One region of the Noviherbaspirillum saxi genome, then DNA from elsewhere that is predicted to be linked to it. Evidence: predicted binding sites of a transcription regulator. Region 1 holds the regulator's gene; each other region holds the start of a gene.
What was found. Region 1 encodes sigma-54, which starts transcription at its own class of promoters, with help from an activator protein. Its sites were predicted from a motif close to TGGCANGNAANCTGCTTT; they were not measured.

Region 1 (7,896 bases):
ACCACCCGCTCGGCAAGAACATGATCGGCGCTTTTTACCAGCCGCAAGCCGTGATCGCCGATACCGGAACGCTGAATACCTTGCCGGCGCGCGAATTGTCGGCCGGACTGGCTGAGGTGATCAAGCATGGCGCCATCATCGATCCATCGTTTTTCGACTGGATCGAGGCAAACATCACTGGCCTGGTCGCCAAGGATGCCACCGCGCTCGCGTACGCAATCCAGCGGTCCTGTGAAATCAAGGCCGACGTGGTGCGCCAGGATGAGCGTGAAGGCGGATTGCGCGCCATTCTCAATTTCGGCCATACGTTCGGCCATGCGATCGAAGCGGGACTCGGCTATGGCCAATGGCTGCATGGCGAAGCGGTCGGTTGCGGCATGGTCATGGCGGCCGACCTGTCGCACCGCCTTGGCTTCATCGATGCCACGACGCGCGAGCGGATTGCCGCCTTGGTACAGGCTGCCGGCCTGCCGGTCGTTGCGCCGGATCTCGGCACCGAGCGCTGGCTCGAACTGATGGAGGTCGACAAGAAAAACGAAGGCGGCCAGATCAAGTTCATCCTGCTCAAGCCGCTCGGTACTTCGGTCATCATGCCGGTGCCGCAGGATGCGCTTCTCGCCACCCTGAAAGCCTGCGTCAGACAATGAATTACGAAGCCCACCTCGCACCTTATGCCGCTCGATCAGAGGCATCGCGAGGGCGGCGTTTCAGCGAACCGGCCCCGGCGTCGCGCACCGAATTCCAGCGCGATCGCGACCGTATCATCCATTCGACCGCATTCCGGCGGCTGGAATACAAGACCCAGGTATTCGTCAACCATGAAGGCGACCTGTTTCGCACCCGCCTTACCCATAGCATCGAAGTCGCCCAGATCGCGCGTTCGATCGCGCGTAACCTGCATCTGAACGAAGACCTGGTCGAAGCGATTTCGCTTGCCCATGACCTCGGCCATACGCCTTTCGGCCATGCGGGGCAGGAAGCACTCAATGAATGCATGCAGGATTTTGGCGGCTTCGAACATAACCTGCAAAGCTTGCGGGTGGTCGATGAACTGGAAGAGCATTATGGCGCTTTCAATGGACTCAATCTGATGTTCGAAACACGGGAAGGCGTGCTCAAGCATTGTTCGATGTCCAATGCGCGCAAGCTCGGTGACATCGGCCAGCGTTTCATCGACAAGAAACAGCCGACGCTGGAAGCTCAGCTTGCGAATCTGGCCGATGAAATTGCCTACAATAATCACGACATCGACGATGGACTGCGCTCGGGCCTCATCACCACCGCGCAGCTCGATGAAGTCGATTTTTACGCCCGGCACCGGCGCGAAGTGGAAGTGGTTTATCCCGGCATCGGCGGCCGGCGCGCGATCCATGAAACGATACGGCGAATGATCAACGCGCTGATCGTCGATCTGACCGAGGCATCGAAGGCCAGAATTGGTGATGCAGGGATAAGGACACTGGACGATGTGCGCAATGTGCCTCCCCTGATCAATTTTTCAGACGCGATGCAGCAGGAAGCCGTGCTGCTCAAACGCTTTCTGCGCACCAATCTCTACCATCACTATCAGGTCAATCGCATGACCAGCAAGGCACGCCGCATCGTGCGCGAACTATTCGACGCATTCATGGCGGAGCCGCGCCTGCTTCCTCCCGACTACCAGGTAACCGAACGCGGCAGTCAGCAGGCACGGGCGCGCAAGGTGTCCGACTATATTGCCGGCATGACCGACCGCTATGCGATGCGCGAGCACCGCCGCTTGTTCACCGTCGGCGAAATCTGAATGCCTCGCAGACGCTGCATACACTGCTCAGCGTAGATCGGATCTCTATCAGGCAAGGTCGCGTAGCGGATGCGCATATGCTGGCCACGCCGGTTCGAAAAATCGTGCAATCATTGCATCATCAACCGCTTCCAGCGACGGTGGATTCCAGTTCGGCGTATTGTCCTTGTCGATGACCACCGAGCGGATGCCTTCCAGCACCTCCCCGCTTTCAAAGCTGCGGCGCACCATCGTGCGTTCCATCCGCAGGCAATCGGCCACGCTCATCGCCGCTCCCTGCCGCAGCTGCGACAAGGTCACGCACATCATCAGAGGAGAGCGCTTCTGCATGACTGCAAGCGTATTCTGTGCAAACGCGTCGCCATCGTCCGCGAGCGAGGCGGTAATGGTGCTTACGCTGTCATGTGCGAAATGGCGGTCGATCGATGCATGTTGTGCCGCAAGCTTGCTGGCAGCCGGATCGATCTGGGTCTTGAACGGTGCAGCGAACTCGGCCGCGGCAGCGCGTACATCGGTCGCTGTCGCCAGCAAGCCCAGCAGCGTGGCCAGCTCCGACGCAGGAACAAATACATCGGCCAGCCCCGCATACAGCGCATCTGCCGCGCCGATCACTTCGCCGGTCACGCCGAGATAGGTACCCAGCTGCCCGGGTGCGCGCGAAAGGAAGTAGCTGCCGCCGACATCGGGAAACAGTCCGATATTCACTTCCGGCATCGCCATCTTGGTACGCTCGGTAACGATGCGCAGCCGGTTCGATTCACCGCCCTGTGCCACCCCCATACCGCCGCCCATGACGATGCCATCCATGATCGCAATGTACGGTTTCGGATAGAAATGGATCAGGTGGTTCAGCGCATATTCTTCGGTAAAAAAGTCTTCCAGCAAGGCGCTGTCCCCGCGTGGCGTGGCGCTGCCTGCATCGTGGAAGAAGCGGATGTCGCCGCCGGCACAGAATGCCCTTTCGCTGCTGCTGTGAATGAGCACGGCACGTATCGCCGGATCGTTGCGCCATGCAAGCAGGGCCTGCGTGATGGAGCGCACCATGGCCAGCGATAGCGAGTTGAGCGCCTTCGGACGGTCCAGTGTGATGACGCCAAGATGGTGATGGATCGCGGTGCGGACGAATTCGGTCATGGAGAGGCGAGTATGGATTCGAAACGCCATATTCTATCGGCTATGCGATTGCGGCGTCGGTCGCGGCGCCGACATTCAAGATACCGCCAACAAAAAAGGGCGCCCATGGCGCCCTTCATTGCGATGCCGGTTTGCCCGGCGTGGATCACGATTTACGCGGCTGTCGGTGCTTCCGGCATGCGTTTGTGCGCTTCGCACTGATGATCCTGCATCTTGGTCTTGTACTTGATTACCTGGCGGTCCAGCTTGTCGATCAGCGTATCGATCGCCGCGTACAGGTCTTTGGCAAAGCTTTCCACATGTATGACATTCCCCCTCAAGCGCAGATTGACTTCGGCTCTTTGCCGCTTATCTTTTTCAGAGGGCTTTTCAACCCCGAGGATGACTGCAATATCAATGACATGATCGAAATGGCGAATAATCCTGTCCAGCTTGTTTTGCACGTATTCGCGAATGGCAGGTGTCAAATCGAGATGATGTCCACTGATTATGAGATTCATACAGCGCTCCTATGGATGGCGTCGCTGGAGGTTCGCAAACGTGCCCCGGAATGCGTAGACCGGCTACGCTGGAACACAGCAACATCACTACAACAAAGACTACAAGGATTTGCGCAGATTGACTGGAGGAATTTTCAGGGCTTCACGGTATTTTGCGACAGTACGTCGTGCCACGACCATGCCCTGTTCCCCCAACATATCCGCTATTTTGCTATCTGAAAAAGGATTCTTGGGGTCTTCTGCTCCTATCAATTGTTTGATCAGGGCCCGTATCGCCGTCGATGAAGCTTCTCCCCCTGCTTCCGTGGCGACGTGGCTACCGAAGAAATACTTCAACTCGAACATGCCATGGGGAGTGAGCATGTATTTTTGAGTTGTTACCCGAGAGATAGTGCTCTCGTGTAAACCAAGTGTATCAGCAATTTCACGCAAGACAAGGGGGCGCATTGCAACTGCCCCGTGCGAGAAAAAATTCCTCTGCCGATCGACAATTGCCTGTGCAACACGCAGGATGGTATCGAAACGCTGACGCATGTTCTTGATCAGCCATTTCGCTTCCTGCAATTGTGAAGAGAGTGATCCCTCACCTTTGCTCTGCTTGAGGATATTCGCATAGAGCGCATTGACGCGCAGTCGGGGCATGACATCGTGATTGAGCATGACTTGCCAGCCGTTCTTGGTTTTTTTCACAATCACGTCCGGCACAACATAATCTGATGCATCGGACGCATATAGCGCACCTGGGTGCGGATTGCATTGCTTGATTACGTATTGTGCTTCGCGCAGATCTTCATCGTCGCAATCGAGCGCTTTTTTCAGCTTATTGAAATCGCGCTGGGCGAACAACGACAGATGCTTTTCCACGATATCGAGCGCACGCCGCCGCGTCACCATCGGTACTTTCGGAAAGCGGCGGATTTGAATCGACAGGCACTCGGACGCATTGCGCGCGCCGACACCGGCCGGCTCGAAACTTTGCAATAGTTTTAGCGCGACATTGAGGTCGTCGATGTCGATGTCGAGCTCTTCCGGAAGACGCGCATGAATTTCTTCCAGCGGTTCATCCAGATAGCCGTTGTCATTGAGCGCATCGATGATCAATTCCACCAGTGCGCGATCGCGTGGTTCGCGCACCGTCAGCCGCATCTGCTCGAGCAGGTGTTCGCGCAGCGTGGTTTCATGCGCTTCGAGCTGAGGACGCGCATCGTCGTCTTCCGGCGCTTTTGAGGTGCGGGCGACATCGTCGAAACTCCAGTCGTTGTCGGAGGCTGTCGCATTCTCGCCGCCTTCGCCGCCCTCAAAATTACCTTCTCCTTCTTCGCGCGTGGTCGAAGACGATTCCTGGACCGGCGCTTCAGAAGTGTTGCTGGCCGGCGGCGTGTTGATCGCACCATCTGCCAGCAATCGCACTGAATGATCGAGCGGATCGTCGACGCGTTCCAGCATGGGATTGTCGGAAAGGATCTGTTCCAGCTCCTGATGCAGCTCGAGCGTCGACAACTGCAGCAGACGGATAGACTGTTGCAGTTGCGGGGTCAGCGCGAGATGTTGCGATACGCGAAGTTGGAGTGTCTGTTTCATGCCTGTCTGCTTCTTCCTTACATCCGGAAGTGCTCGCCGAGATAGACCCGGCGCACGGATTCATTGGCAATAATGTCGTCAGGTCGGCCGCTTGCCAATACCGACCCCTGGTTAATGATATAGGCGCGATCGCAAATGCCCAGCGTTTCGCGCACGTTATGGTCGGTGATCAGCACACCGATACCGCGCTCCTTGAGAAAGCGCACGATGCGCTGGATTTCAATCACCGCGATCGGGTCGACGCCGGCAAATGGTTCATCCAGCAGCACGAAGCGCGGATTGGTCGCCAATGCACGCGCGATCTCGACCCGGCGCCGTTCGCCGCCGGATAGCGACAGCGCCTGGTTTTCGCGCAGCCGTTCGATCTGCAGCTCGGCCAGCAATCTTCCGAGGCGCTTGTCGATTTCCGCTTTAGGCAGCGGCTTGTCATTGACCCGCTGTAATTCCAGTACTGCGCGGATATTGTCTTCCACCGTCAGCTTGCGAAATACTGACGCTTCCTGCGGCAGGTAAGACAATCCAAGTGTCGCACGACGATGAATCGGCATGCGCGATATCGCGACGCCGTCGAGGTCGATCTCGCCGGAATCCGATGGCACCAAGCCGACGATCATGTAAAACGACGTGGTCTTGCCGGCCCCGTTCGGGCCCAGCAATCCGACCACTTCACCACTTTCCACCTGCAGCGACACGTCGTGCACAACCTGTCGAGTGCCGTAACTCTTTTGCAAGCCGCGAACGACCAATGTGCTTGCCATGCTACTTGTCCTTTGCGTCATTGCGCGGCTGTATGATCGCCTTGATACGCCCGCCGCCAGGCTTGGTTTCGCCCGATGGTGTATTGTTGACCGTGAAGAACTCGGCGCGGCTGTCGTAGGAAATGAACTCGCCTTCGACTTCATCGGTTGGCTTCTTTCCTTCCAGTCGCCGCATCTTCGCTTTTGAAAACAGCTTCACCATTTCCGTCTTGCCGTTGTATTCGATACGCTCAGCCTGCCCTTCTACCCATTGATCGGGCCCGGCATCGCGCTTCTGCCGGAATGTCGCCAGGCCGCCAGGCGCCGCGGTCAGCGTCGCATACTGATATCCGGCCGGGTCCTGCGATACGACCAGCTTGTGCGCACGCATGACCAAGGTGCCACGGGTCAGCACGACATTGCCCGTAAAGGTATTGATCTGCTTGACGTCGTCATAGGCCATTTGATCGGCCTCAACGTTGGTCGGCTTCTCGGAATCCGCTTTTTCCGCTTGTACGCTGCCTGTGGCAGTCGCACCCAGCAGCAACAGCATCCAAAAAAAACGTTTCATCAAAAATCCCGGAAGAGAAGCATACGTTATAACGAATTAGCGCTGAGGAGCTTGATAAGTGCCATGAACATTGCCCGCCAGGCGAAGTTCACGCGTCGCGTTGTTTGCAAACATGCCGGTGCCGGTAAGTACCGACTGACCGAGGTGAATCTCTACCGGCTTGTCACTCTTGACGACGTCGTCGTCCGGCAGCACCAACAGGTAATCGGACAAAAGCCGCATCGCCTCGCTGTCGGCAGTGGCCGGCCGGTCCATGCGCACGTTCTCGTACATATGAATCTGACTATTGTCGCTGTTGACTGTCGCACGCTTGGCGCGCAGCGTCATCGGACCGTTCGCCCCGCGGAGGTTCTTGACCACAGGCAGTTCGATATCGTAAGAATCGTCCTGCGGATTGTGCGTCATTCTTGTTCCGGAAAAATGGTATTGTGCCTTGCCGCTTTTTGTCATTTTCACGTAGCTGAATTTTTCCACGTAAAAATCGGGTTCTTTGCGTTCCGGTGTGGGAATTACTTCATCGCTGGCGCGTCGCATCACTTCAAATAGCCAGAAACTTCCCAGCGCCAATGCAACCAACGGCGCCAGGATGGCAATCAGTCGGAAGCGACGGCCATTCATGCCAGATACGGCGCCAGCGCCGCCTCGTAATTTCCCTGCGCGCGCAGGATGAAATCACATAGTTCCCGCGCGGCACCGTGTCCGCCTTGCGCGCGCGTCACGAAATGCACGCGCGACTGTACTTCGGGATGGGCATTCGGTACGCTCGCGGCAAAACCGACGCGCAGCAGGATGGGAAGATCGATGACGTCGTCGCCGATGAAGCCGCATGCTTCCTTGGCATGGCCAGTTTGCGCGAGCAGTTGCTCGAATGCCGCGCGCTTGTCGTGCACCCCCTGGAACAGATGCTGAATGCCGAGGTCGGCGGCGCGTCGCGCCACCAGTGCCGATTTGCGCGCACTGATGATCGCGGTTGCAACGCCCGACTGTTGCAGCAGCTTGATGCCATGACCATCGAGCACATTGAAAGTCTTGATCAATTCACCATCGGCGCCATAGTACAGGCTGCCATCGGTCAAGATGCCGTCGACATCGAATATCATCAGGCGGACGCGCGCCGCACGTGTCACTGTGTCATCTTGCATCAGATCACCTTCGCACGCGTCAAGTCATGAATATGCAGAGCGCCGACCAGAATGCCGTCCGCATCCGCTACCAGCAGTTGATTGATGCGGAAAGTTTCCATGATTTCGACGGCTTCGACCGCGAGTTGGTCAGGATGAACCGTACGCGGATTGGCATGCATCACATCGGCCATCGCCAGTTTGCCGAAGTCTTGCGCGGTTTCTATCAATCGCCGCAAATCGCCGTCGGTGAAGATACCGATCGCGCGGCCCTGGTCATCGACCACAGCAGTCATCGCCATGCCCTTCTTGGTGATTTCAAGCAAGGCCGATGGCAGGCGCACATCCGCGCGTACTGCCGGCACCGCGTCGCCACTGCGCATCACATCGCGCACATGGGTCAGCAGGCGACGGCCAAGCGCACCGCCCGGATGAGAGCGGGCAAAGTCTTCTTCACGGAAACCGCGGG
Region 2 (7,896 bases), 2.7 Mb from region 1:
AGTGGTAAGCCGATTCGCCGTGGCTGGAGATGTCGAGGCCTTCGCGCTCTTCTTCTTCCGGCACACGCAGACCGACGATCAGGTCAACCACCTTGTAGGCGATGAAGGCCACAACGCCAGACCAGATCACCGTGGTCAGCACGCCCTGGAACTGGATCCAGACTTGGCCTGCGATCGAGTACTCTGCGGCAACCTTGTTGGCAACGTAGTCATAGATGCCTGTGCCGCCCAGCGAAGGAGCCGCGAATACGCCGGTCAGCAGCGCGCCGAGGATACCGCCGACGCCGTGCACGCCGAACACGTCAAGCGAGTCATCCGCACCCAGCATGCGCTTGAGGCCATTGACACCCCACAGGCAGATGATACCGGACAGCAGGCCGATTACCAGGCCACCCATGACGCCGACGAAGCCGGCTGCGGGAGTAATCGCGACCAGACCTGCAACCGCCCCCGAAGCCGCACCCAGCATCGAAGGCTTGCCCTTGCCCATCCATTCGCCGAAGCTCCAGGACAGGGTTGCCGCAGCTGTTGCCAGCAAGGTATTGACCAGTGCGAGCGCAGCGGTGCCGCCTGCTTCGAGCGCCGAACCGGCGTTGAAACCGAACCAGCCGACCCACAGCATCGATGCACCGACCATGGTCAGCGTCAGCGAGTGCGGTGCCATCGATTCCTTGCCGTAGCCGATACGCTTGCCGATCACATAAGCACCGACCAGACCGGCGATCGCGGCATTGATGTGGACCACAGTACCGCCAGCGAAGTCAAGCGCGCCCTTCTGGAACAGCCAGCCGGAAACAGCTGTCGCCTTTTCGGCAGCGGCTGCGTCGACATAGGCATCCGGACCAGGCCAGAACCAGACCATGTGCGCAATCGGCAGGTAGGAGAAGGTGAACCACAGTACGATGAACAGCAGCGCAGCCGAGAACTTGATGCGTTCGGCGAATGCGCCGACGATCAGGCCGCAAGTGATCGCTGCAAAGGTTGCCTGGAACGCGACGAACACAAACTCGGGAATCACGATGCCCTTGCTGAAGGTCGCGGCGACCGATTCCGGCGTGATGCCTTTCAGGAACAGGCGATCGAACGAACCGATGAAGCTGCCGCCTTCCGTGAACGCGAGCGAGTAGCCGTAAATGGCCCACAACACCACGATCATCGAGAAGATCATGAACACCTGCATCAGGATCGACAGCATGTTCTTGGTGCGCACCAGGCCGCCGTAGAACAGGGCGAGGCCAGGAATCGTCATCAGGATGACCAGTACGGTGGCCATCATCATCCATGCGGTGTCGCCCTTGTTAGGGACGGGTGCGGCGGCCGGTGCTGCCGCTTCGGCCGGTGTTGCTGCGGCGGCGGGTGCGGTCGCAGCCGGAGCTGCTGCTGCCGGCGCTGCGGCATCGGCGGCCGGGGCAGTTGCCTGCGCCAGCACGATCGGTTCGGACGTTGCCGCGGGGGCGTCTGCAGCCAGCGTTGGCTGCGCAAAGCCGACCGCGAACAGCAGCGTGCTGGTCGCCAGGAAGCTTGCAATTAATTTTTTCATCAAAATCTCCTTAGAGGGCTTCTTTGCCGGTCTCGCCGGTACGGATACGGACGACTTGCTGCAGGTCGTAGACAAAAATCTTGCCGTCGCCGATCTTGCCGGTGCGTGCCGCGCTTTCAATTGCTTCGATCGCGCGATCGACGATAGCGTCGTCCACGGCTGCCTCGATCTTGGTCTTGGGCAGGAAGTCGACGACATATTCCGCGCCGCGATACAGCTCGGTGTGGCCCTTCTGACGGCCGAACCCCTTGACTTCGGTGACGGTAATGCCCTGCACGCCGATCGCCGAAAGAGATTCGCGCACTTCGTCCAGTTTGAACGGTTTAATGATGGCGGTGATCAGTTTCATGATGAACCCCTAAGAGATTTAGAAAGTCTTGGAGAGCGACAGCACGACGGTATTCTTGCTCACGTCTTTCCGCTTGGTGCCGCTGGTGTTGGAAACGGTATACACAGCGGAATCGGCATTGGAACCGACCAGGGCCAGGCCGACTGTGGCAAAGCCGACGTCGCGTGCGACGCCAAGCTTGTAGTCGGTATAGTTGAACGCGCCGGAGTTCTTGAACTTCTGGCGACCGACGTGGAAGCCCAGCGTAGTCTTGTCGGCGACTTCAAAGTTGGCGTTCAGGTCCAGATAATAGGAACCATCGGCATTGGTGAAGCCGAAGTATTCGTCGCTGACTGCATGGCTATACTTCGCCGAGAACCACTTGTAGGTCGCGCCGACGTAGAGCTCCAGCGCATCGGCCTTGATACCGCCGATACGAACGCCGGGATAGTAGTATTTCAGCAAGCCGATATCGGCGGTCAGGTCCGGCATGACTTCAAACTTGTAGCCGCCGTACAGGTCCATCTCAATGCTGGCGCCATCGGGATATTGGTTGCCGCTGACATTGGAATTCCAGTTACCGACATAGAAACCGCTGCTGTGCGCATAGTCGAAACCGCCCTGGATTGCCGGCTTGCCGAAAGTCTGGGAAATGCCGCGGAAACGATAATCCGTTGCGAGAGTCAGGTTACCGGTAAAGGTATGATCGGAAGCTGCCGGGGCGGCTTGCTGTGCCGAGGCAGACGTCGCACAAGCAGCGAAGACCGCGGCAGCAAGAATCATTTTTTTCATGTCGTTCCCTTTTTGTAGGTGAAGAAAAATTCGTGGCATTGCATTTCCCCAACTACTTAGCAGAACTCATGCCACCGTTTTCATGCCACAATTGCGTTATCAAACTTTCCATTTTATGGAGCTTCGGCAAGTAAACGCACTGGGTTTGGCGACGTGCACCAACATATCGCACCACGCTGAGGCGCACCGAAACGGTACGCACCAAGCAAGTGCGAATTTTTGAAAGAAGATTGACCATGAACAAGAACGATTTTTTTAATGATCTGCAAAGCAAGATCAACCAGGCCATCGAGAATTCACCGATGAAGGACGTTGAAAAGAACGTCAAGGCAATGATGACGCAGGGTTTTTCCAAGCTCGATCTGGTGACGCGAGAAGAGTTTGATATTCAGGCACAGGTATTGGCAAAGACCCGTGCCAAGCTGGAAGCGCTGGAAGCTCGGGTAGCCGAACTGGAAGTCCAGCTCAAAAAACCGTAAGGCCGGCAGCCGGTTTGCGCAGACTTGGCGTGACTCGCGTGAGCCATCATCCGGCACGCCATCGGTATGAATACCAAAAACAAAAGCTCCATGAGGGTCAATGAGTCTTGCTGTCTTGAAAAGCCGCGCCCTGTCCGGCATGCAGGCGCCGGAAGTCACCGTCGAAGTTCACCTTGCCAATGGCATACCCTCTTTCACGATCGTCGGCTTGCCTGAAACAGAAGTAAAGGAATCGAAGGACAGGGTCAGGGCCGCCTTGCAAAACGCCCGCTTCGAATTCCCGGCGCGGCGCATCACCGTCAACCTCGCGCCGGCCGACCTGCCCAAGGAGTCCGGCCGCTTCGACCTGCCGATCGCGCTGGGCATCCTGGCTGCCTCCGAACAGATGCCCGGCGACGAACTTGCCAAATATGAATTTGCGGGTGAGCTCTCGCTGTCGGGAGAGTTGCGGCCGATTCGCGGCGCGCTGGCGATGACTTATGCGATGCACCGCGCGGCCGACAGGTCCGGCAAGCAACGCGCATTCATCCTGCCGCGCGCCAATGCAGACGAGGCCGGACTGGTCGCCGACGCAGCCATCTATCCGGCGGAATCGTTGTTACAGGTGTGTGCACACTTCGCTTCGCGCGGCAGCGATGCCCGACTCGCACGGCATCGCGCCGAAGCGGCGCCGGCGCGTCCGACTTATCCGGACTTCGCCGACGTTAAAGGACAGTTGCAGGCCAAGCGCGCGTTGGAAATCGCGGCATCCGGCGGACATAGTGTCTTGATGGCCGGCCCGCCGGGTACCGGCAAATCGATGCTGGCGCAGCGCTTCCCCGGCATCCTGCCGCAGATGACCGACGACGAAGCGCTGGAGTCGGCCGCCGTGCAATCGCTGACCAGCGGCTTTTCGATTGCGCGCTGGAAGGCTCGGCCTTACCGCGCGCCGCACCATACCGCCTCCGGCGTGGCGCTGGTCGGCGGCGGCAGCTCACCCCGTCCGGGTGAAATCTCGCTTGCGCATCGCGGCGTCTTGTTTCTCGATGAACTGCCGGAATTCGACAGAAAAGTGCTGGAAGTGTTGCGTGAACCGCTAGAGTCCGGGCATATCACGATCTCGCGTGCGGCGAAGCAGGCTGATTTTCCCGCCCGCTTTCAATTGATCGCGGCGATGAACCCCTGCCCCTGCGGTTATCTGGGTCACACCGCCAATCGCTGTCGCTGCACGCCGGATCAGGTTGCCCGATACCAGGACAAGATTTCCGGTCCGCTGCTCGATCGCATCGACATGCAGATTCAGGTCACCGCGTTGCCGCATGAGGACTTGCTGAAGCAAGCCGACGGCGAACCGTCGCAGCGCATCACGGAACGCGTCGAACGCGCCTTCGCACTGCAGTTGCAGCGACAAGGCAAGGGCAACCATGCATTGTCGACTGCCGAGATCGATCTGCATTGCAAGCCCGACGAGGCGGGCGAGCAGATATTGCGTACTGCGATGACGAGACTGCACTGGTCGGCGCGCGCGTATCACCGCGTGCTCAAGGTCGCACGCACGATTGCCGACTTGGCGGGCGCAGCCACGATCGGGCAGGCACATATCGCCGAAGCGATTCAGTACCGGCGCGCACTACGCGAACATTAAGGAACGTGCACGAAATAATTTCCCGATTTGGTTCACGTCTGACGGGCGCGCTGCAGCGTTGCTCGGCGTCGCCATAGCTCGCTATGACTCCTTCTCGCGCCTTGCAGCGCATCCCGTCGGACGCGTCCAAATCGGTAACTTATTCCGTACACATTCCTAAGCGACTTTTACAGCCTTACGTGAAGGCACTGGCAATCTGCCCGGTACAGTGCATTGCCATCTGCGCTTTTCAGGAAGAGGCAGGCGAGCGGCATGCAACAGCTCCGCACACTCAGCAGCGCCTACCGGACGACTGAAATAATAGCCCTGTACGTGGTCGCAGCCATGCGACGCGAGCAGCATAACCTGGTCTTCGGTTTCCGCCATTTCGGCGACCACCTGCAGACCGAGCCGATGCGCCATGGCGACAATCGCGTCGGCGATGGCGAGGCTGCGTGAATCGGTCGTGATCTCCCTGACGAAGGAACCATCCATCTTGAGGCTATCCACCGGGAAGTTTTTCAAATACTGCATATTCGAATAACCGGTGCCGAAGTCGTCGATCGACAGCCTCACGCCTAGGGTCTTCAGCTTGTGCATGAGCGGGATGATCGTGTCGGGATCGTCCATCGACGCGCTTTCCGTGAGCTCCAGCTCCAGGTGGGAGGGATCGAGCCCGCTGGTGGACAGACATTGGGCGATGAAGTCTATCAGTCCGGGAGCACTTAACTGTTTCGGGGACAAGTTCACGGCCACCCGTATCGGTGGAAGGCCGGCTTGTTGCCAAGCTTTGTTTTGCATGCAGGCCTGATGGATCACCCACTCGCCGATAGGTACGATGAGGCCGCTATCTTCGGCAATGGGAATGAAGCCGGCAGGCGCGATGCTGCCGAGCTCGGGGTGCTGCCAACGCAGCAATGCTTCCACCCCCACAATGCTGCCATCCTGCAGATCGACCTGCGGTTGATAGTGGAGAACCAATTCTCCGCGTTCGACCGCATGGCGCAGATCGGTTTCCAGCCTCACTCTCTTGTCGGTCTGGCTACGCAATTCCATGTCATAAATCTGCACTTTGTTACGCCCCATTTCCTTTGCCCTGTACATCGCGGCATCGGCGCACTTGAGCAGCGCTTCGGCGTCCTGCCCATCATCCGGATAGGTGCTGCAGCCCAAACTGCAGGTGACAGCCACTTCATGACCATCGAGGGTCAAGGGCATGGACACCGCAGCCATCACACGGCCCAACATTTGCATGGTCTGTTCCCGATTGCCGGCATCCTGTGTGAGAAGGACGAATTCATCTCCGCCGATGCGCGCGACCGTGTCGGACTCGCGCAGGCAGCTGGACATTCTGCGGGACATGATTTTAAGCAGCGTGTCGCCTGCTTCGTGGCCCAGACTGTCATTGACCCACTTGAAGCGATCCAGATCGATGAAGGACACGACAAATTGGTCGTGTCGGCGTTTCGCGTCCATGATCATTTGACGCAGGCGATCCATCAACAGCATGCGGTTTGGCAATCCAGTCACTGTGTCATGCGTGGCCAGGTAATTGAGCTGCGTTTCGAGGCGCTTGCGCTCGGAAATATCGCGCGCCACTATCTGGATTGCGGGCTTGTTTCGATAGTCGAATGCGAGACGCGTCACCGCAACATCCACGATCGTTCCATCGAATCGAACCGCTTGCTCTTCAACAGTCGGACAAAATCTCCCTTGCACCAGGTCGCGGACCGCCGCCTCCACGTCGGCCCGACAACTTGGGGCGGCAAGCGTGAGCATCCGATAGCCCAGCAGATCAGCTGGCTCTTGCGCCCGGAACAGGCGCACAGCCGCTGCGTTGGCAAAGATAAATCGCCCCCCGGCTTCAATCAGGATGGCATCCGGTGACAACTCCACCAGTAACTGGTAGCGTTCTTCGCTTTCTCGCAAGGCCAGCTCCGCCAGCTTCCGTTCTTGCGCCTCCCTGGCAAAAAGTTCCAGGCTCTTTTGTTCGAGCAGTGCCTCCGCCTGCTTGCGGGCGCTGATTTCTCGTGTCAGCCGACGCTCGTACAGCGCGATATCCGCGGCCATTGGTTTATCTCGTCAGAGCGAAACGGGTATGGGCGCCCTCGTCGCATGGCAGGTTCTCGCGCGTCAGGCTAATTCCCCCACCAAAATAATTGATGCAGCCCCGGATCAAGCCTTCGGCCAAGTCGGCGAAGGGCCGCTTCGACGTGTATACAACCACCATGCGGTCTGGCGTCGGAAATTCATGCTGGAATTGCGGCAGTTCGGCATCAGGATAGAGCTTCTGCACTTCGACATGGATCTTGTTGTCGAGGATGCTGATGAATTCGAAGGCGGAAACTTGTGCGGCAAAGTGGGAGGGATACAGTACCGCGAAACGCCCGAACAGGTGCTCGCCAAACGCGCGCAGCAGATCAGGTACGGAAGTCCCGGTCGCTGCGCTTAAGTGGCTGACGAGCTCGACGATTTCACGATGATCATAATTGCCCACCGAGGTATATGCGCCTGCTGTCGTCAATTTGGACGAGCTAATGATTTTATCGGCCATGTCAGGAGAAAAACTCTCTTCAACCATGTTGATAAACTCACGGAATACAATTCCCTTCATAACTTCTCCTAAAGTGACAAAAGCATTTCATCAATTACGTCATAGCGCCCAGCCAATCCAGCTAGTTAAATCATATCAATATTTCCTATGGGTAATTAAACCAAGCATCTTTATTTAAACCATCCCATATCTATGGGATAAATGCTCATAAGACAAATTACCTTTGAGAAATATCAAGCTTTTTTTGTAAGCGCGATGTGTCTAGCGCTGCCCATGAAATAGGTATCACGGGTACGGTCACGATCGGGCAAGCTCCAGAGACTCGACTCGGTTTTTAGGTTTAATTGGCCATAATTCCTTTCCAGTGTCCCCAAATAAAGCTTCTATCCCATGGGGGGTTCAATTGGTCATAATTTCCTGACAATGTGCCTTATTAAACCCAGGAATTGTCAGGGCTCAATTGGTCACAGTGTCTTGGTGGTGGAGGTGCTGACCCGTTCGCCGAATCGCGTGTGGCTGTCGTCGACTCACCGGCCGAGCGTGCCGAGCTGACGCTGAGCGAATGCGCCGCGCATCAGCAGGTGGTGCTCGAAGCGGATC
Region 3 (7,896 bases), 670 kb from region 1:
GAGCGGTCAGCTCAAATGCATAGGCGCAACCACCTACACCGAGTTCCGCGGCGTTTTCGAGAAGGATCACGCCTTGTCGAGGCGTTTCCAGAAAATCGATGTCAACGAGCCGACCGTCGAGCAGACAGTACAGATTCTGCGTGGCCTCAAGTCGCGATTTGAGGAGCATCATGGCGTCAAGTATTCGGCGTCCGCGCTGACGTCGGCAGCAGAACTGGCTGCGCGTTTCATCAATGACCGTCACCTGCCTGACAAGGCGATCGACGTGATCGATGAAGCCGGTGCGGCACAGCGCATCCTGCCAAAGTCGAAGCAAAAGAAAACCATCGGCAAGCCTGAAATCGAAGACATCATCTCGAAGATTGCCCGCATTCCACCGCAGTCCGTCAACCAGGATGACCGCACCAAGCTGCAGACTATCGACCGCGACCTGAGGAATGTGGTGTTTGGCCAGGATCCGGCGATCGAAGCTCTCGGATCGGCGATCAAGATGGCACGCGCAGGTCTTGGCAAGACCGACAAGCCTATCGGCGCCTTCCTGTTCTCGGGACCGACTGGCGTCGGCAAGACCGAAGTGGCAAAGCAACTCGCCTTTATCATGGGTATCGAACTGATCCGCTTCGACATGTCCGAGTACATGGAACGCCATGCCGTCAGTCGTCTGATCGGCGCGCCTCCAGGCTATGTCGGTTTCGACCAGGGCGGTCTGCTGACCGAGGCAATCACGAAGAAGCCGCATGCCGTACTTCTGCTTGACGAGATTGAAAAGGCGCATCCGGATATCTTCAATATCCTGCTGCAGGTGATGGACCATGGCACGCTGACCGACAATAACGGACGCAAGGCAGACTTCCGGAACGTGATCATCATCATGACCACGAACGCCGGTGCCGAAAGCCTGCAGAAGCGCTCGATCGGCTTTACCGACAAGAAAGAAGCCGGCGATGAAATGGCGGATATCAAGCGTATGTTCACGCCGGAATTCCGCAATCGCCTGGATGCCATCATCAGCTTCAAGGCGCTGGACGAAGAAATCATCCTGCGCGTGGTCGACAAGTTCCTGATGCAACTGGAAGAGCAGTTGCACGAGAAAAAGGTGGAAGCTGTCTTTACCGAGAGCTTGCGCAAATTCCTCGCAAAGAAAGGTTTCGATCCACTCATGGGTGCGCGCCCGATGTCGCGCCTGATTCAGGACATGATCCGCAAGGCGTTGGCAGACGAACTGTTGTTCGGCAAGCTGGTGACTGGTGGGCGTGTCACGGTCGATATGGATGAAAACGACCAGATCAAGCTTGATTTCACCGAAGGTGATGCATCGCCGCCGCCCGCTCCGGAAGAAACGCTGGAAGTCGAATAAGCACCTTGCAAGCCGCTTTGTTCAAAAACCCGAATCACTCGCGTGGTTCGGGTTTTTTATTGCGCGGGATTGGTTATCCGGGCATGAATTGCGTTGATAGCGCTAATAATTTCATCCGGCAGCCGTACCGAAAGCGCGTCGATGTTTTCCTGTAGTTGCGCCAGCGTAGTTGCGCCGACAATCGTCGAGGCAACCAACCAACGGCTATAACACCAGGCGAGGGCAAGCGTCGCCGGGGTCATGCCATGGGTGCGGGCAAGTTCGGCATATTGCCTGCTCGCTTCAAACACACTTGGACGCAGATAGCGCGGGCTCCAGTTAGGCGGAAATTTTGTCAGCCGTCCCTGTGCCTTGGGATCATCCAGGTATTTTGCTGTCAGCTGGCCAAACGCCAGCGGACTATATGCGAGCAAGCCAATATTCTCGCGATAGCAGACTTCATCCAGACCGGTCTCGAAACTGCGATTGACCAGGTTGTAGGCATTTTGAATCGAGGCGATCCGGGGTAGGCCGCGCTGCTCCGACTGCTTGATGAATTCGCTCACTCCCCATGGTGTTTCGTTCGATACGCCAATCTGACGGATCTTGCCGGACTTTACCAGATCGCCTAGTGCCGCCAGAGTATCTTCAATGGCGACATGCGGGCGTTCTTTTTCCGGATCGAAAGAAATGGATCCGAAGATGGGTGCATTACGGCTCGGCCAGTGCAGCTGATAAAGGTCGATGTAATCTGTCTGCAGTCTTTGCAAGCTGCGGTCGACGGCGAGCTTCAGGTTCGCCGCATCGAAGTCGCTGCCGCCATTGCGTATCCAACTGATTCCCCGCGACGGGCCGGCTGCCTTGGTTGCAAGAATCACCTCGCTGCGCTTGCCCGATTTCTTCAGCCAAGTGCCGATGTAGCTTTCGGTGCGCCCTTGCGTTTCGGCTCTTGGCATGACGGGATACATTTCCGCCGTGTCGATAAAGTTGATTCCTCGTTCCTGCGCATAGTCGAGTTGGCTATGTGCCTCGGCTTCGGAATTCTGCTCGCCGAACGTCATGGTGCCGAGACAGACCTTCGATACGTCAAGGTCGCTGCCGCCCAGTTTGATTTTTTCCATAGGTCTCCTGTCGGTGCTCTATCGAGGCGCGCGGCTTCGCTGCTGCGACGAAGCACAAAGACTTTAACGCGATTTGCGCAACGCTGCCGCGCACTCCCTGATCAGGGAGGGACCACGATAGATCAGGCCGGTGTACAACTGGACCAGGCTTGCGCCCGCATCGACCTTTGCCTGCGCATCCTGACCGGACAGAATGCCGCCGACACCGATGATCGGTATGGCATCTCCGAGCTCCGCCTTCAAGGCCCGCACGACCTGGTTGGATGGGTGGAATACAGGCGCGCCCGACAATCCGCCGGTTTCCTCGGCATGCCGCAGGCCCTGGACCGCATCGCGGGTAATGGTGGTGTTGGTAGCGATCACGCCATCCATGCGGTGCCGTATCAGGGCCGAAGCAATCGTGCGGACCTGTTCGCCATCGATATCTGGTGCAATCTTCAACGCAATCGGGACATAGCGCTTGTGCTGATCGGCAAGGCGCTGTTGCGCTTCCTTGAGCCCCGACAACAGCAGGTCGAGTTCGGATGCCCCTTGCAACTGGCGCAGGTTCTTCGTATTGGGAGAGGATATGTTGACTGTTACGTAGCTGGCGTAAGGGTAAACCTTTTGAAGGCAATACAGATAATCATCGGCCGCGCGCTCGATGGGCGTATCGGCATTCTTGCCGATATTGAGTCCAAGTACGCCTTCCCGGTTTTGATAGAACCGCGATGCCTGCACGTTGGCGACAAAGGCATCGACCCCGCCGTTGTTGAAACCCATGCGGTTGATGATGGCATGCGCCTGCGGCAGGCGGAACATGCGCGGCAGCGGATTGCCCGGCTGCGCGCGCGGCGTCACGGTGCCGATCTCGATGGAGCCGAATCCGAGCGCGGCCAGCCCGTCGATATAGGCACCATCCTTGTCCAGCCCCGCGGCCAGTCCGACCGGGTTCGGAAAACTGATCCCCATGACGGTACGCGCATCCTTTTCCGGACGCGGCATGACACGGGTCAGCCCGAGCGCCGCTGCACGCCTCAGCCATGGCAAGGTCAGGTTATGTGCGGCTTCGGGATCGAGCGAGAAAAGGAAAGGACGAGCGAGCGAATAGAGGAGTTTGTCGGACATGGCAGAGAAAGAGGGCGCGCAGCCGGACTGGCCTTGCAAAAGGCGCTATTTTAACCTTGCCGCCTGCAGATCAGACATCCGCATGCCAATCTTGCCATTTGCCGTTTCGCAGCGCTTCGAGCGGGCGAAAGTTGACCTTGTACGCCATTTTCTGGCTGTCGCGAATCCAATAGCCCAGATAGACATAGGGAATCTCAAGCCGGCGCGCCTGCTCGATCTGCCACATGACGTTGTAGGTGCCATAGGAAGCACCAATCACATCCGGATCGTAAAAGGTATAGACCGAAGATAGGCCGTCATTGAGTACGTCGATGATGCTGACCATGCGCAGCGTTCCATCCGCTTCCCGAAACTCCACCAGCCGGGTATTGACCTTGCTCTGCAAAAGAAACTGCGCATACTGGTCCCGGCTATCCTGATCCATTCCTCCGCCGGCGTGCCGTGCCGCCTGGTAGCGCAGGTAGAGGTCATAGTGCTCCGGCACGTACGCCAGTGTCGTCACCCAGGTCTCAAGGTTGGCATGCTTGGTCCAGGCACGACGCTGGCTGCGGGTGGTGACAAACTCGATCGCCTTTACTCGTACGGGTATGCAGGCCTGGCATCCATCGCAATAGGGTCGGTAGGTAAAGATTCCGCTGCGCCGGAATCCATTCTTCACCAGCTCGGCATAGACGTCGGCGTTGATCAGATGGGATGGTGTCGCGACCTGAGACCGCGCCTGTCGGCCTTCAAGATAACTGCACGGGTAAGGAGCTGTCGCATAAAACTGCAAGGTGGCGAAAGGCAGGTCTTTTAAGTGCGTCATATACGTAAAGTCCGACTGCGATGGTGACAGAAGGATGGTGTTCAGCGCCTTTCTAATTTACACCGGATGCCGAGGCGGGATAACAATTTTTTGCTCAGTCTTCAAAATAGAGCAAGCGGCTCCCAGACGACGATAGGCGCTTGACGCGTGGCGCTTGCCAGATGCGCGAGGAAATCTCTGCGCGGAATCGGGCCGGCGCCAAGCGAAGCAAGATGCGAGGTCTCCTGTTGACAATCGATCATGATTACCCCGTTCGCCTTCAGAAAGTGCACCAGATAGGCCAGTGCAATCTTGGATGCATCGGTGGCACGGGCAAACATTGATTCGCCATAAAACATCTTGCCGATGCAAACGCCATACGCGCCGCCGACGAGTTGGCCATCCAGCCATACCTCGGATGAATGCGCATGCCCGCGGTGATGCAATTCGCAATAGCCGCGCACGATGTCATCGGAAATCCATGTGCCGGCGCCATCGCGTCTGGGAGCGGCGCAGGCACGCATGACTTCCTCGAATGCACTGTCAAAGCGTATTTGCCAGCGCCCATCGGTAGTTTGGCTGCTGTGCACCTTCCTCAGCGATTTTTTCAGACTGTACGAGACCGAGAAGCGTTCAGTAAACAACACCATCCGCGGATCGGTGCTCCACCACAGGATAGGCTGTCCTTCCGAAAACCACGGGAATATGCCGTGCCGGTATGCATCAAGCAGGCGGTCGGACGACAGATCAGCGCCGGCTGCCAGCAAGCCGGCCGCGCCATCTTCTTCAGTCAATGCATAGCTGACGTCCGGAAAGGGAGTGTCGGCCTCAAGCCATGGAATCATTCACGAATCCCCAAAGTAGGTCATTTTTTGCACGCTAACAGTGCGGAATAGCAATGAATCCCGTGTCAATAAAAATTTCCGTAGAAAAATCAATGTGTTACAAAATTGCACCAAAATGGAATATTTATTGCTTATGGGAAGCACCATTTTCAAACAATGCACATAAACAGGGAGATTTTTACATGGATGCGTTTAAACATGGCGCTGATGCCCTTTTCATTTTACTTGGCGCCATCATGATTCTCGCGATGCACGCGGGTTTTGCCTTTCTTGAACTGGGCACGGTTCGCAAGAAAAACCAGATCAATGCCTTGGTCAAAATCTTAGTCGATTTTGCCGTTTCAACAATAGCGTATTTTTTTGTCGGCTATGGCATTGCCTACGGCGTGCATTTTTTTGCTGACGCCACAACCCTGTCCGCCAAAAACGGATTCGAACTGGTGAAGTTCTTTTTCCTGTTGACTTTCGCGGCTGCCATTCCCGCGATTATTTCGGGCGGTATCGCGGAACGCGCAAAATTTCATCCGCAACTGGTGGCTACCGCGCTACTTGTCGGGCTGATCTATCCGCTTTTCGAGGGTATTGCATGGAACCAGCGATTAGGTATCCAGCCCTGGCTGAAGGAAGTCTTCTCGGCGGAGTTCCATGATTTTGCCGGCTCGGTGGTGGTGCACGCAGTCGGCGGGTGGGCAGCCTTGCCAGCGGTATTGTTCCTCGGCGCGCGTCGTGGACGTTATTCGAAAGACGGAGCAATCGCCGCGCATCCGCCCTCCAGTATTCCCTTTCTTGCACTTGGCGCCTGGATACTTGCGGTAGGCTGGTTCGGCTTCAATGTAATGAGTGCGCAAACACTCGACAAGATGAACGGGCTGGTTGCGATGAATTCGCTGATGGCCATGGTGGGCGGCACTCTGAGCGCCGTCCTGCTTGGCAAGAACGACCCCGGCTTTGCTTACAACGGTCCGTTGGCCGGACTGGTTGCCGTGTGCGCCGGGTCCGATCTGATGCACCCGCTAGGAGCGTTGCTAACCGGCGGCATTGCCGGCGCCATCTTTGTATGGATGTTCATGTTGACCCAAAACAAATGGAAAATCGATGACGTACTCGGGGTGTGGCCGCTGCACGGCCTTTGCGGTGCGTGGGGCGGGATTGCCACCGGCATTTTCGGGCAGACAGCCCTGGGCGGTATAGGCGGCGTGTCGTTCATGTCTCAGCTGATTGGAACGGCGCTCGGCATTGGCATCGCCATGCTCGGCGGGACCATCGTATATGGCGCCCTCAAGAAAATCGTCGGCATTCGCCTCGACGCGGAGCAGGAATTCGACGGGGCCGACTTGTCGATTCACAAGATCAGCGCAACGGCGGAACGTGAAACAAGCTGGTAGCCATTTGAGATTGATATAAACGAGGCAAGACCGGCCTGATGTGAATTCATAGCCGGGATTCGGATGAGTGCCGGCGCACGTGATGATGAGCCTGTGCCTTTTAACTGGACACGAAGAGATTGCCGGTCGGGCAGACGGCCGGTAAATTTTGCAGGGTCAATGAAGTCGGATCGGCTCTAGGCATTGTCGATACGCATCGCGCAGGTATTCAGCGAACGCGCAGCACGTTATACACGGCGTCAAAGTCGTTTTGAATGGCTTCCAGTTGTTCTTCACGAGCGACCTTCACCAACTGCCGCAATGCGTGCTTGAACATCCGCCGGTCCGTGTCGCTTGCTTCTTCGCTCAAGGAAGCGACCATCGATTCGATCATTTCATCTGAGGCGCACATAACGGTTTTCTGAAAAATTGAGTAATGCGAATGCATTGAGCAAATCCTGTGCCGGATTGTGCAGTTCCATGGTAAGCGCTTGGGCTTCGGGCCATGGTGCTCTCCTGCGTTCGAAACCGATGTATTCAATCTGACGAAAGCAGATGTAATTTCGAGCATATGCAGTTATTACATTTTCCAATCCTGTACCCAACTGTGCAACGGATCCTGCCGGATGGCCCAGTATGAATTCAACTGATCAAGGTCATCGGTCTACTGTGCTTGCACATCGGAAATGTCCTACGAGAGCGGCCTGCCGGACATCGAACGATTTCGATTGAGCAGCGTTGACAGTTCTTCGGGCGGCACGGCGGGGCTGAGCAGAAAGCCCTGCATTTCATCGCAGTCATGTTCTTCAAGGAAGCGGATCTGCTCTTCGGTGGTCACACCTTCGGCTACAACTTTGAGCTGCATGGTATGCGCCAGGGCAATCGTTGCGGATACGATCGCAGCATCATCCCGGCTTCCTGAAATGTCGCGGATGAATGACTGGTCGATCTTGAGCGTATCAACCGGCAAGCGGCGCAGGTAACTCAGCGAAGAATAGCCGGTGCCGAAATCATCGATGGAGATCGATACACCGGCATCCCGTATTTCCGCAAGCTTGGACAAGGTGGATTCTACATTTTGCATCAAGCTGCTTTCCGTAATTTCCAGCTCAAGCCAGCGGGCATCCAGTCCGCTTTGCATCAACGACTTGCGCACCGCATGCGTAATGGTGGAGTCGGGCGCCAACTGATAAGGGGAAAGATTGACTGATACCTTTAAACCTGGCAATCCGGCCTCTTGCCAGCGGCGGTTTTGCTTGCACGCCGTATGCAGCACCCACTCGCCCAGTTCATTGATCAGCCCGACCTCTTCGGCAAGCGGGATGAATTCATTCGGAGG

Region 2: the regulator sigma-54 is predicted to act here: its motif matches at 2,717-2,734, upstream of D3871_RS02300 (TorF family putative porin).
Region 3: the regulator sigma-54 is predicted to act here: its motif matches at 5,310-5,327, upstream of D3871_RS11855 (ammonium transporter).

What each region holds. Positions count from the first base shown of each region.
Region 1 covers NZ_QYUO01000001.1:3,188,220-3,196,115, reverse strand. Annotated here, with positions in the region: partial or broken gene aroKB (bifunctional shikimate kinase/3-dehydroquinate synthase AroKB) at 1-647, shown strand, start outside; gene D3871_RS15100 (deoxyguanosinetriphosphate triphosphohydrolase) at 644-1,783, shown strand; gene D3871_RS15095 (enoyl-CoA hydratase/isomerase family protein) at 1,832-2,917, opposite strand; gene hpf (ribosome hibernation-promoting factor, HPF/YfiA family) at 3,070-3,417, opposite strand; gene D3871_RS15085 (RNA polymerase factor sigma-54) at 3,517-4,998, opposite strand; gene lptB (LPS export ABC transporter ATP-binding protein) at 5,016-5,756, opposite strand; gene lptA (lipopolysaccharide transport periplasmic protein LptA) at 5,758-6,306, opposite strand; gene lptC (LPS export ABC transporter periplasmic protein LptC) at 6,343-6,924, opposite strand; gene D3871_RS15065 (KdsC family phosphatase) at 6,921-7,448, opposite strand; gene D3871_RS15060 (KpsF/GutQ family sugar-phosphate isomerase) at 7,448-7,896, opposite strand, start outside.
Region 2 covers NZ_QYUO01000001.1:465,464-473,359, reverse strand. Annotated here, with positions in the region: gene D3871_RS02310 (ammonium transporter) at 1-1,540, opposite strand, end outside; gene D3871_RS02305 (P-II family nitrogen regulator) at 1,551-1,889, opposite strand; gene D3871_RS02300 (TorF family putative porin) at 1,908-2,660, opposite strand; gene D3871_RS02295 (accessory factor UbiK family protein) at 2,897-3,139, shown strand; gene D3871_RS02290 (YifB family Mg chelatase-like AAA ATPase) at 3,240-4,763, shown strand; gene D3871_RS02285 (putative bifunctional diguanylate cyclase/phosphodiesterase) at 4,920-6,812, opposite strand; gene D3871_RS02280 (heme NO-binding domain-containing protein) at 6,817-7,356, opposite strand; gene D3871_RS29705 (hypothetical protein) at 7,809-7,896, shown strand, end outside.
Region 3 covers NZ_QYUO01000001.1:2,513,870-2,521,765, reverse strand. Annotated here, with positions in the region: gene clpA (ATP-dependent Clp protease ATP-binding subunit ClpA) at 1-1,357, shown strand, start outside; gene D3871_RS11875 (aldo/keto reductase) at 1,414-2,457, opposite strand; gene D3871_RS11870 (quinone-dependent dihydroorotate dehydrogenase) at 2,521-3,564, opposite strand; gene D3871_RS11865 (arginyltransferase) at 3,635-4,369, opposite strand; gene aat (leucyl/phenylalanyl-tRNA--protein transferase) at 4,471-5,193, opposite strand; gene D3871_RS11855 (ammonium transporter) at 5,376-6,578, shown strand; gene D3871_RS29790 (hypothetical protein) at 6,787-6,969, opposite strand; gene D3871_RS11850 (sensor domain-containing protein) at 7,249-7,896, opposite strand, start outside.